DNA from 2 places in the Paenibacillus sp. JSM ZJ436 genome. Region 1 is predicted to be linked to the other one. Evidence: riboswitches for the same ligand, from Rfam matches in the RefSeq annotation. Region 1 holds a riboswitch; the other holds the start of a gene.

Evidence for each region. Region 1 has a riboswitch for FMN ahead of ribD (bifunctional diaminohydroxyphosphoribosylaminopyrimidine deaminase/5-amino-6-(5-phosphoribosylamino)uracil reductase RibD). Riboswitches for the same ligand answer to the same signal wherever they lie in the genome.
Region 2: it holds a riboswitch for FMN, as region 1 does, so the genes downstream of both, ACH6EH_RS14085 (DMT family transporter) here and ribD (bifunctional diaminohydroxyphosphoribosylaminopyrimidine deaminase/5-amino-6-(5-phosphoribosylamino)uracil reductase RibD) in region 1, are expected to answer to the same signal.

What each region holds. Positions count from the first base shown of each region.
Region 1 is NZ_JBISEO010000001.1:64,552-73,187, forward strand. Features, by position in the region: gene ACH6EH_RS00360 (stage V sporulation protein AA) at 1-159, shown strand, start outside; gene ACH6EH_RS00365 (stage V sporulation protein AB) at 159-581, shown strand; gene ACH6EH_RS00370 (spore germination protein) at 619-2,247, shown strand; gene lysA (diaminopimelate decarboxylase) at 2,362-3,693, shown strand; gene ACH6EH_RS00380 (peptidylprolyl isomerase) at 3,865-4,299, shown strand; FMN riboswitch at 4,456-4,625, shown strand; gene ribD (bifunctional diaminohydroxyphosphoribosylaminopyrimidine deaminase/5-amino-6-(5-phosphoribosylamino)uracil reductase RibD) at 4,905-6,050, shown strand; gene ribE (riboflavin synthase) at 6,054-6,722, shown strand; gene ACH6EH_RS00395 (bifunctional 3,4-dihydroxy-2-butanone-4-phosphate synthase/GTP cyclohydrolase II) at 6,757-7,998, shown strand; gene ribH (6,7-dimethyl-8-ribityllumazine synthase) at 8,077-8,544, shown strand; gene ACH6EH_RS00405 (segregation and condensation protein A) at 8,613-8,636, shown strand, end outside.
Region 2 is NZ_JBISEO010000010.1:134,689-143,324, forward strand. Features, by position in the region: gene ACH6EH_RS14060 (YbbN family protein) at 1-288, opposite strand, end outside; gene ACH6EH_RS14065 (ABC transporter ATP-binding protein) at 364-2,220, opposite strand; gene ACH6EH_RS14070 (ABC transporter ATP-binding protein) at 2,201-3,970, opposite strand; gene ACH6EH_RS14075 (DUF4385 domain-containing protein) at 4,214-4,699, opposite strand; gene ACH6EH_RS14080 (GGDEF domain-containing protein) at 4,884-6,086, opposite strand; gene ACH6EH_RS14085 (DMT family transporter) at 6,275-7,282, opposite strand; FMN riboswitch at 7,424-7,583, opposite strand; gene ACH6EH_RS14090 (thioredoxin family protein) at 7,752-8,078, opposite strand; gene trxA (thioredoxin) at 8,313-8,618, opposite strand.

The sequences.
Region 1 (8,636 bases):
TTTTTTAACCATCTGTTCAAGAAAAAATGGAATGAAGAGCCGACCCCGCTGGAAGTGGAAATGTTTCTGTATCAAGAAAATCTCGACCAGTTTGTCGTAGCCGAGGAATATCGCAGCCGCACAACGCATATTGGGCCTTCGTCAGGGAGACGGCGGTAATGCTCAAGCTTCATGATGCACTGTCTATTCTGCTTGGCGTTGCCGGCGGCGTCGCCGTGGGCGGCGGAGTGATCGCCCTGATCATCGTGCTGGATATTATTCCGAGACTGGCTCAGTTAACGCGCACCTATCACCGGGTTCACTGGTACGAGGGTGCACTGATCGGCGGCTCGCTGATCGGAACACTGGCGGATTTCTGGCATTGGAGTATTCCGCTGGGACGGGTTACCAGCACTTTGATCGGATTATGGTGCGGCATCTTTATCGGACTGCTGGCTGCGGCGCTGACGGAGGTGCTGAATGTCCTGCCGATTCTCGCCAAAAGGCTGAAGATGACAGGGTATTTATTCGGCCTGCTCATGGCGATGGTAGCCGGAAAGGTCGCAGGCTCACTGTTTGACTGGTTTATTTACAGGCCTTAGCCCATCCCCATCAAGGAGGAGAATGACTATGGAAGAAATGGAAGACAAATCGACCGGATTCGGCAGAGAAGAGGTTCCCCCGGTTCCGCCAAGCGTCATGAAAGAAATGAAGGAGAAGGCCCATCTGGAAAAAAGAGATGCCGAAACCTCGGCCAATACAGAGGAATCGGTAGAATACTGGCTGGGAAAGGATGAAATCCCCGTCAGGCTGAAGGATTTAAAGAGCGCTCTGGAGGATATTGTCGGTCTGAACCGCTCTTTTGACATCGTGCTGCGGGAAATGGTCATCGGAGGCCGAAGCACCGCGATCCTGTTCGTCAATGGCCTGATTAACAGTGACGTGACGACATTGATCCTGAACCGGCTGACCCTGCTGGACACCGGGGATTTAAAGTCTCACCCGGTCCAAGCGATCAAGAACCAGTATATTCCGTTCGTTCAGGTAGCTGACACGCTGAAGCTGAGCGAGGCGATCAACGAGGCTTTGGTAGGCCAAAGTGCCATCTTTATAGAAGGCGAGAACCGGGCGATTATCCTGGATACCCGCAGCTATCCGTCGCGTAGTCCGGCAGAGCCGGAGGTGGAGCGTGTCGTCCGCGGAGCGCGCGACGGCTTCACCGAAACCCTGCTCACGAACATCAACCTGATCCGCAGGCGGGTGCGTGACCCGGGACTGAACTGTGAGATTATGAAGGTCGGACGGCGGACACAGACGGATGTTGCCATTGTTTTTGTGGATGATATCGTCGATCAGGTTCAGGTGGAAGCCATCCGCGACAAGATTAACAAGCTGGACCTGGAAGGACTTCCGCTGGCGGACAAGCAGCTGGAGGAGGCCATCGTCAACCGCGGCTGGCATCCCTATCCGCTCGTCAGGTACTCGGAAAGACCCGATGTAGTTGCCTCTCATTTGCTGGAGGGACGGGTCGTGGTTATGGTGGATACATCGCCCAGCGTGATGATCATGCCGACCACGTTCTTTGATTTATGTCAACATGCGGAAGAGAACCGGCAGACGCCGTTTATGGGAACGTATTTGCGCTGGATTCGCTTTGGCGGAATACTGGCCTCCATGTTTCTGCTCCCGCTCTGGATGCTGCTGGTCGTCCATCCCGAGCTCAAGCCGCCTTTTCTCGAGATTCTCGGTCCGCAGGAGAATGCAAAGCTGCCGATCATTATGCAGTTTCTGATCATTGAGTTTGGTGTGGATCTGCTGCGGCTGGCCGCGGTGCATACACCGACGCCGCTGGCCTCAGCCATGGGCCTGATTGCTGCCATCCTGATTGGAGACATTGCGGTCAAAACCGGATTCTTCGTCAATGAGGTTATTCTGTATATGGCTGTGGCCGCGATCGGAATGTTTGCGACACCGAGTTATGAGCTGGGGCTTGCCAACCGTGCTGTCCGTTTGGTGCTGCTGATTGCGGTGGCGTTGTTCGGTGTAAAGGGCTTTGTCGCGGGGACGACGCTGCTCATTGTGCTGTTGACTACACATCGCTCGTATAACTCCTCCTACCTGTGGCCGTTTATTCCTTTTAGTGCAAAGGCTATGGGCGAGGTATTGCTCCGCAAGCCACTGCTGTATTCCAGAAAACGCCCGTCCATCAACAAAACGAGGGACAACAGCAAGATGGGTCCTGAGATGAAGCCGGGCAATCAAACTTAATCAATACAAACGTTCTGTGTAATAATCCATTTCTTTTTGAGGGTCTTGTCTGCTATACTGTGTAGAATTACTCGATTACCCATTTTTAAAATATTGATCGGAGGAATTGCAGGCATGTTTCTACACGGTACTAGCACAATCAATGAGAATGGACATCTTGAAATCGGGGGCTGTGACACTTCAGAGCTTAAAGCCCAGTATGGCACCCCTCTTTATATTGTGGATGAGCAAGCGGTCAGAGACCGGGCAAGAGAATATATCGAAGCTTTTAAGGCGTCTGGCTTGAAATTCCAGGTGGCATATGCCAGCAAGGCGTTCTGCGTTATGGCGATGTGCCGTCTGGCAGAAGAGGAAGGCATGTCCCTGGATGTTGTATCCGACGGCGAGCTGTACACAGCGCTGCAGGCGGGCTTCCCGGCAGAGCGTATTCACTTCCATGGCAACAACAAGACGATCGAAGAGATCGAGATGGCGCTGGACGCCAAGATCGGCTGCTTTGTTGTCGACAATGAAGTGGAGCTGCACATGCTTCAGGCGATTGCCGCTGAGAAGCAGGTTCAGGTTAAAATTTTGCTGCGCGTAACCCCAGGCGTTGAGGCTCACACACATGAATATATCTCGACCGGCCAGACAGACTCCAAGTTCGGCTTTGATATTGGTAACGGCTCTGCCTTCACGGCTGTGAAGCTGGCTTCGCAGCAAGACAATCTGGAGCTGCTGGGGCTGCATTCCCATATCGGCTCCCAGATTTTTGAGGTCGAAGGCTTCCAGATGGCAGTTCAGCGTGTGGCTGAATTTGCGGCTTCGGTAAAGGAACAGCTGGGCGTAACCTTTACTGTCGTCAACCTGGGCGGCGGCTTCGGTATCCGCTACGTGGAAGGCGATACTCCGTTGCAGGTGTCCCAATATGTGAAGGCCATTACCGATGCGGTGAAGAATCACTTTGCAGGTATCGCCGAAGAGCTGCCTGAAATCTGGGTCGAGCCAGGCCGCAGTATCGTAGGCGACGCAGGTACAACACTGTACACGGTTGGCACGAGCAAGGACATTCCAGGGGTTCGGAAATATGTAGCCGTAGACGGCGGCATGACAGACAACCCGCGTCCGGCTCTGTACGAATCCCGTTATGAAGCCATTCTCGCGAACCGCGCGAACGATAAGGTGGAAGAGACGGTATCCATCGCCGGTAAGTGCTGTGAGAGTGGAGATATGCTAATCTGGGATCTGGATCTGCCGAAGGTGGAGTCCGGTGATCTGCTGGCTGTAGCCTGCACAGGTGCTTATAACTATTCCATGGCCAGTAACTACAACCGGATCCGTAAGCCGGCGGTCGTATTCGTGAAGGACGGCCAAAGTGATCTTGTGGTCCGCCGCGAAAGCCTGGAGGACATCGTTCACCTGGACGTGGTGCCTGAGCGCATCAGCAAGGAAAGTGTCCTGAAGTAATTAGTATAACCAATGCATTTCTGGGATAAAGGAGGCCCCTAAGGCGCAGGCCAAGCCGGGCCTCCTTTCCTTTGGGAGAATTATACGATACAATGGACAACGTGAGTCTTTGAGAGCAGTGCTGAGGCCGCTTGATGAGCGGCTATCATACCGTAAAGGGACGTGATTGGAATGAAAAAAGGAACCATCGAACTCGAAAACGGCGGCATGGTGGAAATTGATTTTCTGCCGGAGGAAGCGCCAAACACAGTAGCAAACTTTGAGAAGCTGGCGAACAGCGGCTTTTATAACGGACTGAGCTTTCACCGTGTAATTCCGGGCTTTGTGGCTCAAGGCGGCTGCCCTGTAGGCAACGGTACGGGCGGTCCTGGCTACACCATTAACTGTGAAACAGCTACCAACACTACGAAGCATGAGACGGGTGTACTGTCCATGGCACACGCGGGACGCAACACCGGCGGCAGCCAGTTCTTCATCGTCTATTCCCCGCAGCCTCACCTGGACGGCGTGCACACTGTTTTTGGTAAAGTAACCAGCGGTATGGAGCATGTTAACAATGTGAAGCCTGGCGACAAGATGAAGGAAGTCAAGGTTTGGGAAGCGTAGAAATAATATAGCAAGGAAGCAGCCCTCTCAGGCAGTATGTGTCTGAGAGGGTTTTTTTTGGGCTGATCCTTGCTAAGCGCTTTTCGCCTCATTGTTGCTTTATTAATTTTAAATATGGTAACATGACTTCATAGGTAGTAAAGTATAGCTGAATATCATATCCTTCGGGGCAGGGTGAAATTCCCTACCGGCGGTGATGGACGGAGAGTGCACGCTGTGCAGATGTCTCTTCGAACTCAGTCCGTGACCCGTCTCTACTTCGTAGAGCCGGTGGACCTGGTGCAAATCCGGGACCGACAGTATAGTCTGGATGGGAGAAGGAGAAGAGCGCATAGCACTTTATTTGTGCTGTGCCTCACTGAGAAATCATTGCTTTCCTGTGTGTCAAATTTCACAAAGATAACGATACAAGACTTGCCGGAGGGCATGATTGCCTTTCTCTGCTTTTCTTTGCGTTGCTTTGAGCTGTTTGTCACCGGAATGATTTTTGGTGTACTCCCAATAAACATGCCCTGAGCTGGATAAACCCCAGACTCAGGGCTTTTTCTGTTCTTAAAGTATCATTTTGTAACAAGCTAGATCATTTCAAAGTGGGTGAATGGGCAATGCAAGTGATGAACGATGAATACTATATGGCTCTTGCCCTGGATTTGGCAGACAAAGCGCAGGGACAGACCGGAATCAACCCTGTCGTGGGCTGTGTTGTCGTGAATCAAGGCCGGCTGGCTGGTGTAGGTACTCATCTGGAGCGAGGAACGCCTCATGCCGAGGTGCATGCGCTCAATATGGCAGGGGGGCTTGCTGCAGGCAGTACGGTCTACGTTACACTGGAGCCGTGCAGCCATTATGGCAAGACGCCGCCTTGCAGTGAACGTCTGATTGCCGAAGGTGTTTCCCGCGTGGTGATAGCGATGCAGGATCCGAATCCTCAGGTCGCAGGACGAGGAATCCAGATGCTTCAGGCAGCAGGGATTCAGGTGGAGACGGGCGTCCTGGAGGCGCGCGCCGTGAGCTTGAATGAGGCTTTTATCAAATATATTACAACCGGTATGCCTTATGTGACCTTAAAGACAGCGAGCACCCTGGACGGCAAGATCGCTTCCAAGACCGGCGACAGCAAATGGATCTCAAATGCTGCATCCCGGACCAGAGTGCATACGCTAAGGCACCGGCATCAAGGAATTATGGTGGGCGTATCCACCGTGATTGCCGACAATCCGCAGCTGACCACCCGTCTGCCCGTGCCGGGCATTCATCCTATTCGGATTGTGGTGGACTCGAAGCTGCGAATTCCGATGGACAGCAAGCTGCTCCAGGATGGAATCTCACAAGTGCTGATTCTGACAACCGAGCAGAGTGATGAGGACAAAGCCAAGGCCCTGCAAGAGCTGGGGGCCGAGATCATTTACTGCGGAGCGGGACCGCGTGTCGATATGACATCAGCAATGAAGCAGCTAGGACAGCGAGAAATAGCCTCTATTCTGCTGGAGGGCGGGGGCACGCTGAACGGCTCGATGCTGGAGGAGGAGCTGGTAGACCGGATCATTCTGTTTATTGCCCCTAAAATTGCGGGAGGCCTGGGAGCACCCTCCAGCTTCATGTTTGGAGGCGTCGAGCAGATGAGCGAGGCGGTCGTCCTGGAGGATCTAAGCATGGAGCAGCTGGAGGATAATATTATGATTTCCGGCAAGCCGGTGTGGAGAAGGGAACTCCTTGACGGACAGGAAAAGAACAGCGATAAGGAGGGTTGATCCATGTTTACAGGCCTTATTGAGGAGATTGGAGAAATGCGGCGCATTGGCCGGAACGGTGAGGCTATGGTGCTTGCTATATCGGCTTCCCGGATTATGGATGATCTGAAGCTCGGCGACAGTGTTGCCGTAAATGGCGTCTGTCTGACAGCGACCTCCATAGAGAATGGGTTATTTACAGTGGATGTTATGCCGCAGACTTACCGCCATACGAATCTGCGAGTACTGCAGGCCGGCAGTAAAGTGAACCTGGAGCGGGCAATGGCTGCGGGAAGCCGTTTCGGCGGACATATTGTTCAGGGTCATGTGGACGGCACGGGTGTAATCTCCCGGGTGAAGCTGGATCAGAATGCGGTAATGTATGAAATCGTTCCTCAGGATCGGGATATGTTCAGATATATTATTCCACAGGGCTCCGTAACCCTGGACGGAATCAGTCTTACGGTGGTGGATACGACTGAGAGCAGCTTTACGGTATCCATTATTCCCCATACGCTTGAGGAGACGGTGCTGGCTTTGAAGAAGGCCGGAGATTCCGTCAATATTGAGAATGACATTCTGGGCAAATACGTAGATCACCTGCTTCATTACGGATCACGTACATCAGGTCATCACAAAAGTAAATCTAGCTCTGTCAGCATGGATTATTTGGCGGAACACGGATTCGCATGAGATAAGAAAGCACACAAGAAGGAGGAGGGTTGACATGCAAGAGCCGTTTCAGTTCCACTCCATTGCCGAAGCGATGGAGGATTTGATGAATGGCAAGGTCGTCATCGTCGTCGATGATGAAGACCGGGAGAATGAAGGGGATTTTGTAGCGCTGGCAGAAAAAGCGACACCTGAGGTCATCAATTTCATGATTCGCGAAGGTCGGGGCTTGGTCTGTATGCCCATGACGGCGGAGCGGGCACAGGAGCTGGACCTTAAACCGATGGTGGCGCAGAATACAGATTTTCACGGTACTGCCTTCACGGTTTCCATCGATCATGTTCAGACCACGACCGGGATTTCAGCCATGGAGCGCTCTATGACGGTACAAGGAATTATGGATCCCACAGCCGGACCTTTCCATTTTCGCCGGCCGGGGCATATGTTTCCACTGATTGCGAAGCAGGGCGGCGTGCTGCGCCGCGCGGGGCATACTGAGGCCGCTGTCGACTTGGCCCGGATGTGCGGGTCCTACCCGGCAGGCGTTATTTGTGAGATTATCAAGGAAGATGGAAGTATGGCGAGGCTGCCTGATCTGGTCGAAATCGCCCGTAAATTTGACCTAAAGCTGATCAGCATCAAGGATATGATCCAGTATCGCAATGCAACCGAGAAGCTAGTGAATCGAGAGGTTTCGGTACGCATGCCGACAGATTATGGTGTGTTTCAGGCCGTAGCTTACAGTAATGACGTGGATCATAAAGAGCATGTAGCTCTCGTGAAGGGCGAGATTGACGGAGAGAAGCCGGTTCTGGTCCGGGTGCACTCCGAATGTCTCACAGGGGATGTGTTTCACTCCCACCGCTGTGACTGCGGCCCGCAGTTTGAAGCTGCACTCCGGCAGATCCATGAAGCGGGCAATGGCGTGCTGCTGTATATGCGGCAGGAGGGCCGGGGCATCGGCTTGATTAATAAGCTGAAAGCCTACAAGCTGCAGGAGGAAGGGCTGGACACCGTCGATGCTAATCTCAAGCTGGGCTTTCCCGCTGATTTGCGCGATTACGGCATTGGCGCACAGATCCTGAAGGATTTAGGGATTCGCCAGATCCGACTGCTGACCAACAATCCCCGCAAGATTAAAGGCCTGGAGGGCTATGGGCTGGAGGTCGTGGAGCGGGTCCCGATTCAAATGCCGGAGAATGAGGATAACACCAGTTATCTTCATACGAAGCAGATGAAGCTGGGTCATATGCTGACCTTTGATGATATTGAGCAGAATGAGGACCAGAACCGCTGATCCGCGACAGTAACCGCAATTGTGAAAGCACCAGCTGATGTTTACTCTTTTACTTCATATAAAGAAAGGTTGATATTCATGGCAAATGTATTTGAAGGAAATCTCGTCTCCGAGGGACTGCGCTACGGCATCGTGGTAGGGCGCTTTAACGAATTTATTACGAGCAAGCTGCTGGGCGGTGCGCTGGATGCACTGAAGCGCCACGGTGTTAAGGAAGAAGAAACAGATGTGGCTTGGGTACCGGGAGCCTTTGAAATTCCTCTGATCGCCCAAAAAATGGCGGAAAGCGGCAAATACGATGCCATCATTACGCTTGGGACGGTCATTCGCGGCTCTACTACACACTATGATTACGTGTGCAACGAGGTAGCCAAGGGAGTTTCCGCGATCAACCTGAAGACCGGCGTACCGACCATTTTCGGTGTTGTAACGACAGAGAACATCGAGCAGGCCATTGAGCGGGCAGGCACGAAGGCCGGGAACAAGGGCTGGGATTCTGCAATGGCCGCAATTGAAATGGCGAACTTGACGAAACAGCTAAAATAGTGCTTATTTAATGTAGTGCTCTTTTACAGGGCACTGCATTTTATTTTTTTGTGGCGGGAGGATGGATTGTGACCGTATTGTACAAGCTGGAG
Region 2 (8,636 bases), on a different contig from region 1:
CAGCTCCTCCATCCGCACAAAGCGGGCAGCACGGTATACTTCTTTCCCTTCATAAAACACCAGAACGACCGGGGAAGTCAGCGCCATAAAGGCGGACGCGGCCTCCGGAGCATGCTCCATATAGGCGTAGATGCCGGTAATATGCTCCCGCGGCTCCAGCATTGCAGCTACCTTGCTCTGCACGGCCTCGCAAACCCCGCAATGCTGCGTCTTGAGCACGAGCACCACCAGCGGCTGGCTGGCAAGTGTGGTGTGAATGTCTTCCAGTGTAAATAGCTCCTTCATCATGCAAGTCTCCTTTATACATAAGGGCAGCCTTACACCTCCACCCCTTGACGGATGGGCTGACAGGCTGCCCCTTGTTTAGTTGGCTGTTTTCTTGAGCTGGCTGTGGACCAGCTCACTATAAAATCCTTTTTGCTCCAGCAGCTCCTCATGACAGCCCTGTTCCAGCAAACGACCGTCCTGAAGCACCAGAATCCGGTCTGCTTGGCGGATCGTATTCAGCCGATGTGCAATGACAAAGCTGGTCCGGCCCTTCATCAGGCGCTGCAGCCCTTCCTGAATCTTGATCTCGGTCACGGTATCAATACTGCTCGTCGCTTCATCCAGCACCAGGATGGAAGGGTTCGCCAGAATCGCGCGGGCGATCGCCAGCAGCTGCTTCTGTCCCTGACTGATGCCGCTGCCGCCATGCTTCAGCACCTTGTCATAGCCGTCATTCATCCGCATGATAAAGGAATGCGCATTGGCCAGCTTGGCCGCCTCCTCCACCTCTTCGTCGGTGGCCTGAAGCCGCCCGTAGCGGATATTTTCCCGAATCGTCCCTTCGAACAGGAAGGAATCCTGGAGCACGAATGCCATGTGAGATCGCAGGCTCTCGCGCTGAATGGTCGACAGATCCCGTCCATCCAGTAAAATCTGTCCCTCATTCGGATCATAAAATCGGGACAAGAGCTGGATCAGCGTCGTCTTCCCCGCGCCTGTCGGCCCGACCAGCGCAATCATCTCCCCAGGCTTCACCTCAAACGTAATTCCATCGAGCGTATCGCCGTCTTCTTCATAGGAGAAGGACACGTTCCGGAAGGAGACGCTGCCTTCTACCCGCTCCAGCTTCACCGCCTGGCCCTCATCCCTGGACTCCACCTCTTCATCCAGCACCTCGAACACGCGCTCTGCGCCTGCCATTGCGGACAAGAGGGTATTCCACTGGTTCGCCAAATCATTCAGCGGCCGAGTAAACTGTCTGGCATAGCTTTCGAATATGACAATCACGCCGATCGTAATATAGCCCTTGATAGCCATAATTCCGCCGATGCCGGCTACGATGGCGAAGCTTAAATTGTTCAAGCCGTTCATCAGCTTCGGAATAAAGCCGGAAATCGTCTGTGCCCAGAAGCCGGACATGCGAATCTTCGTATTGCGCTCCCGGAACTCCCGCAGCACCCGCTTCTCTTGCGAGAACGCCTTGATGACGCGCTGGCCGGACAAGGTTTCTTCAATGTAGCCGTTCAGCTCGCCCAGGTTGCGCTGCCGCTCCTTGAACAGCGGCCCGGTGCGCCGGGTAATCCAGCGAAGCCCGGCTGCCATGAGCGGCACGACCGTAAAGGTGAGCAGTGTCAGCAACGGACTGAGCCACAGCATCACCGTAACCGTACCCGCCAGCGTCAGTACACTGGAGAAGATCTGGATCGCGGAGCTGTTTAGGGTAGAGCTCACATTCTCGATATCATTGGTCAGGCGGCTCATAATTTCTCCCTGCTGCCGCTTGCCAAAGAACGGAATGGGCAGCCGGTGCAGATGGGTGAACAGATCGGTTCGCATACGGTATACCGTCTCCTGGGCGATGCCGATCATCCAGATGTTATGCAGCCAGGTCGTGATCGCCTGCAGGATAAACACGACGCCCAGCCCGATCAGAAAATAGATCCAGGTCCAGTCATCCGCGCTGCTGGCGCTGCCCGCCGATTCCAGAAATTGATCGACCGCGGTACCGAGCAGAAATGGGCCCAGAAGCCCTAAGGCGGAGCTGAGCAGCACCATGAGCAATACAACGGCAAGCTTGCCCTTCCGCTTCGCCAGATAAGACCAGATCCGCTTCAGCGTCCCCTGCCAGTTACGGGTGCGGACCTTGTTCTTCCCCGTGAATATGCCTTTGCCCTCCCCCAGCTCAAACCGGGGCCTCGGCTGACGGAATGGTTCAATGAAGGCTCTGAACATGCGCGGTTTCCTCCTCATGCTGGGATTCATAGATTCGGCGGTACAGCGCAGAATCGTTCATCAGCTCCTCATGCTTACCGCAGGCGATCAGGCGCCCTTCATCCAGCAGCAGAATCTGGTCTGCCGACACGGTAGAGCTGATTTTTTGCGTAATTAAAAAGGTCGTGCACGAAATTTCCTTCAGCGCTTGCAGCAGCGCCGACTCTGTCTTGACATCCAGCGCACTGGTACTGTCATCCAGGATGAGAATCGCCGGCTTGCGGACCAGTGCCCGGGCAATCGACAAGCGCTGCTTCTGACCGCCGGAGAGGTTCACGCCCCGCTGTCCCAGCATCGTGTCATATCTCTTCGGCAGGCGAAGAATCGTCTCATGAATCTGGGCTTGCTTCGCCGCCTCCATAATGTCCTCCAGACTGGCATCCTGACGTCCCCAGGCGATATTATCCCTCACGGTACCGGAAAATAACAGCACCTCCTGCGGCACATAGCCAATGCTGGCGCGAAGGCTGTCCGGCGCGTAGCTATGGGCTGCCTGTCCGTCAATCAGCACCGCGCCCTTATGCTCCTGATAGAGCTGCGGAATGAGCTGGACGAGCGAGGATTTGCCGGCTCCGGTAGCTCCCATAATCGCAATCCGCTCCCCCGGTGCCGCGCGGAAGGAGATCTCCTCCAGCACCGTAATATCGCTGCCCGGGTAGCTGAAGCCTACGTGATTGAATTCAACGTCGCCCGCGATAACCGGAATATCAGGCTGCTTGGACAATCCAGTGCGGACTCCATCTTGCTTCCCAGAACCCTGCAAGGAAGCATCCTCTGTCTCCAGTACTTCCTGGATCCGGAGCGCGGAGGCTCTTGCCCGGGATAGTACCATTACCAGCCCTGACAGCATCGACATCGCCCCGATACAGCGGAGAGAGTAATTGAGCACGGCGACGACCTCCCCGATGGACGCATTGCCGGTCATAATGTCACGCCGCCCGAACCAGAGCACCGCGATAATTGCGGTATTCATCACGATCAGAATGAACGGCATTGTCCGTTCAGTCATGCGCAGTGTGGATACGGTGCGCTGCATCAGCTGCTCTGAAGAGGAGGCGAACCGGCGAATTTCATGTCCCATGCGCACGAAGACGCGGATGAGCCGAATGCCGGTCAGATTCTCCTGAATGACGCCGTTCACGGTATCCAGACGCTGCTGAACCCGCCTGAAGGAAACCGCGGCTTTCTTCATCACCCAGGCGATAAAGATCGATAGCATCGGCACCGTCAACGCCAGCCACAATCCGAGCTGAACATCAATGACCAGTGCCATAATAATGCTTCCCGAGACGACGAGCGGAACGCGGGTCATAAACCGCAGTCCCATGAACACCGTATCCTGAATCTGTGTTACATCGCCGGTCAGCCGGGTGATCAGGGAGGAGGTGGCGAACTTGTTAAACACTGCGTACGAGAAAGACTGCACCTTGTCGTACAGCCTGTCACGCATGTCATACCCCAGCCCCTGACTTGCATGTGCAGCGAAAAAAGAGCTCGCGATACCGGCAGCAAACGCGATTACCGCGGTTGACGCCAGCACCGCCAGCCAAGTCCAGACAACGGTCAAATTCTTCTCCTGAATGCCTTCATCAATGATCTTGGAGATGATCAGCGGCTGCGACAGCTCGACGGCAAGCTCGATGATCATCATGAGCAGTGCCGCCAGGGCAGCCACCCGATGCTTGTTCAAAAACGTAAAAACGATACCCATGTCCATTCCTCCGCCGCGGGAGTCCTTCTATTGAGTTGTTCTCTATGTATTGGAAGGCTCCGATGATATCTACTGACTGCTTCTCCACTTCCGTACAAAGCCGGGCTCCCTGCCGATGAGCAGGAGCCCGGCTTTGTAGATCATATGTCTATTATAACGTATTTCAGCCTGCGGATGTTCGCCGCTCCAAACTTCTTCTGCTGCTCCGGAATGCTCCACATGTCCTACGCCGCTTCGGCATGCTTAATGCTGCTTCTGCTTCTCCCGCTTCTCCTCCTGCTCATACCGGTCCCGGTGCTCCTCCTTCATCCTGATATAATCAGGATCACTCTTCGCTTCAAACCATTTCTTCTTAAAAATCGCCGCCGCTTCCGCCTTGATCTTGTCGTTCTGGTAAGGCAGAATGGCCCCGTCCTCCTTGGAATATTTCCGTCCGCCTTTATGGTTCGTGTATCTGCGGGCCCTTGTATAGCCCATCTGCAGAAATTTTCTGGCCATATCCATACCGACGAAATCGCCTTCATCTTTATAATTCAGAAACATTTCGTATATCTTTTCCGAGGATTGCCTTGCGATCTCCGGGGTCTTGAACCGCCAGTGGGGCAAAATCTCACCCTTGTACGGCTCGACGAGCAGGACCCCCTGCTCTCCCCGTCCGACCGTGTACAGCTCCGGCTGCTGACGAAGGTCCAGCTGCTTGTAATCCAGGGAGTAATCAAATTCCTTCATCTTCCTCACTCCTTCGGGATTGTTGTACCTTATCTTTACCCGAAAAAGCCGCCCGGATAACGAGGAGCACCGGCATGTGCCGCGGCTTCTCGTTATCCGGGCGGAGAGACGGCAGATCTCAGCATATATAAAAAAGACGGCCAGAGTCTCTCTGCGCCGCCTTGCCGTTAGTCTGCTGCTGTCCTTACCCTGCCGCTTCCGCCGCAATGCCATCTCCCTTAGCATGTACGTCCGGGAGGGTCCGCATGACCCGGTTCCGGCCGGCCTGCTTCGCCTCATAAAGTGCAATATCGCTCAGCTTGTACAGCTTGTCGATGGACATCCTATCCTTCATATGCACCGTGACCACTCCGATACTGAGCGTAAACGGAATTCCAGAACCATGCCGGGAATCCTCGGCTGCCTGCCGGATCGCCTCGGCTACCACATCAGAGGCTCGCTCGTCGGCAAAGGGCAGCAGCACCACGAACTCATCACCGCCATAGCGTCCCAGCAGATCTCCCGGCTCCAGTGCTGCCTGAACCAGACCGGCATACTCCTGCAGCACCCGATCGCCCATATCATGGCCATAGGTGTCGTTAATGTCCTTAAATTCATCTACATCCATGAGCATAAAGGAAACCGGTGCCCCTTTCCTGCGGCATTGCTCCAGCGCCAGCCGCGCTTCAGTGATGAAGGTTCTGCGGTTGCGCACACCGGTCAGATCATCATAGCTGGCCAGCCGCAGCAGCTCGGCATCCGCTCGCTCCTTGGACAGCAGCACAAAGCTGGTGTTTCCCATAAATAAGAGCAGAAACAGAAGCAGGAAGGCGAGCGGCTGGAACACATTCGGCTCATACAGCGACGTCGGCCCTTCTGTTGTCAAAGTCACGATGCCCCTTACGAAGGTGCCTCCTGCGATCAGGATGCTCGTGAAGGCGGTGATCTTCATTAAGAGAGAAGCACGAGCGCGGCGCAGCATCTTGACTGCTGGCAGTATAAAATACAGGGACAGCCCGAAGGAGGCAGCAACGATCCGGTATTTCTCCATGCCCGTCCCCAGTGCAACCGAATAAAACAGTATCAGGCACCCGGCGGTCAGCATGATATACATAGCCCGGGTACGCCGGTCGAAAGCATCCACCAGCCGCAGCAGCGCTGCCGCTTCGCATGCAGCTGCCATGAACAACAGCGTGTTAGCCGCATATACCGTCAGGAGGTCAGGGGCTTCATTGCGAAACATGGCAAGCATCCATCCGCCTGCCTGCAGCATCTTTGCCGCATAAAAAGCATTAACCGCCCGGTCCCTGTCATGCCCCCGGCGGTATGCCCAAATTAACAATATGGTAAACACATGCCCTGTGACGAGGCAGATGAATACAGTGTTCATATCCAGATTCAGATTCATATGCATCAATCCAGTCATTACGAGATTCAGTCTTTCGATTAAATTCGATAGCTGCAGCGCCAATTCCTCTTTTAAATTACATTTTTTTCAATGAAAATCGACAAAAAAGACTGCAGGGCACAGATCTGAAATCTTGCAGATGCAGTCTTGTTAAGATTGGCAAGCGCACAACCCCATAGGATGCTGCTTCAGGCGCTGGCCTGCCTATAGGGTGCCGGCTGCTGCTCGGCTGCCGCAGCGTGATTTGATTGCCTGGAGAGCAGATACAGACTCAGCCAGATGAGCACGAAGCCCAGCGTTTGTGCAAGGGTGATGGTTTCCTGGAAGACCATCCAGTTGATTAGCACACCGACCATTGGAAAGCTCAGCTCGGCAAGGGTCGCAGCGGACGCTTTCGTTGTCGTCAGGCCCTTGTAATAGATCATCAGGCTCAGCAGTCCCGCCAGCAGCGCCTGGCCCGACAGATTCAGTATGACAGCTGCACCTTCCGCCGTTCCGGCTGCCGGAAGATTCCAGGCTGCGCCCTCGCTCCAGGAAATCATGGAAAGCAGTGGAAGCGCCAGCACGAACCTGAGCGAGGTTACGGTTTCGTATTTGATCTTGCCGACCATCATCCGCCCCATGACCGTGGAGCCGCCCCACAGAGCAGCGGCTCCCAGAGACATCAGGCTCCCGGCCTGAAGATATTGTCCCCAATTCCCGCCCGGAAGCGACAGGCCGAAGGTCAGCATATAGGTTCCAGCAAGCGCAATGCCCAGCAGCCAGCCAAAATGGCGCGGCAGCCGCTCCTTCAGCAGCAGGCTGGCGAGAATGATGGCAAACAGCGGCTGAAGCTTTTGCAGCAGCAGCACAGCATTCAGATTGCCGCTCGACAACCCCGCCGTAAACAGAATGGTGGCAAGCGCCGAGCCGCCCCAAGAAATGAACAATAGCGCCCCCGCATGCTTCCAGCTCAAAGAGAGCAGCTCTGCCCGGTTACGCCAGAGAATGGGCACCGCGATCAGCGAGATGAGCAGATGCTCCAGCATCACAATCTGCGCCGAGGTCATGTAGTTCAATAACGTCACCCGAAACAAGGGGTTAATCCCCCAGAGCGCGGCTCCCAGAGCGACGAGCCAGAAGCCTCCTCCTGCGTGAAGCCGAGAGTAATTCCTTCCATCTGCATGGAGATTGGAGTTGGTGCCTGCACGTGCCATCATTAACTTCTCCTATCCTCGAATACGGAGTCTTACCGCAAGAAAGCCCCCGGCTGTCCATTCCATCCTGGAATCGAGAGTTCGGGGGCTGACCAAACAAGCCTGCTCACGCCGTTCAAAAAACCGCGCAGCACACCTGTTATTGATCTTCTCCCATCCGGACTTTACCGTCGGCCCTGGAGTTCCACCAGGTCAGTCGCTGTATAAACCATACAGCGAGTCGCGGGCTTATACATGAATGCCTTAAGAGATTCATGCCATCACCGCCGGTCAGGAATTTCACCCTACCCCGAAGATCCATATTCAAATTTGTATTTGTAATATCATCTATACCATCTGATTATACACCAGTTTATAATAAGTTACTATACTTTTGTATGTTTAGAATGCACTTTCGCTGTTTTCCCGCCATTCGTTAAGGAAGCAGCCCCGGCTGTGTCAGACCGGGGCTGCTATTTCATGACCAGATTCAGTTCTTGGACTCCAGTGTCTCCAGATACTCTGAAATCTGATTCGGCTTCTTGGCATACTTGCTGTGCAGATGTGCCAGCTTCACGCCATTTTGATACACGAGCAGGCTTGGAATGCCGCGCACTTCATTATGGCTCGCCACATCCTCCAGCTGCTCCACATCCAGGGCATAAAACTCCTTGTCGGGATGCTTGCTTACGATGTCAGGCATAAATTTGTCCAGCGTCTTGCAATCCGGACACCAGGTGGCGTCATATTTAATGACCGTCAGCCCTTCGCGGTTAATCAGATCCTCATATTGCTGCTTGCTTTGAATTCGATCCATGCTCTGCATCCTCCTTCAGCTCATCGTCTAACCTCTCCGGCCGGTTTCGGCACATGAGATGTATTATATCATAACCGGCAGCGGTGCGCCGGATTAAAGGGTGATGATCTGGTAGTCGGCAGCAACCAGCTCGGCGATGCTTGGATGTCCGTCGCGCTCGCCCATGGAGGCCAGACCGGACTGCTTCACATCCTCATTTACGCCAAATGCGTCCTCTCCCTTTTGGGGGTAAGATTATATATTTAATTTGTTCTTCAATACTTCTTTGCTTTGAAGACCAACCATTTTATCCACAAGCTCTCCATCTTTAAAAAGAAGCAGTGTCGGAATACTCATAATTTCGTATTTGGACGCAAGCTCCGGCTCCTGATCGACATTCACCTTCGCAATGGTAGCCTGATCCAGCTCCGTGGACAGCTCCTCAATGATTGGAATCTGGATTTTGCACGGTCCGCACCAAGGTGCCCAGAAGTCAACCAGTGTGACCCCCTGATCAATTTGCTCTTGAAACGTGGATTGCGTTAAAGTAACGGCTCCCATGTTGTTCACTCCTTTTCT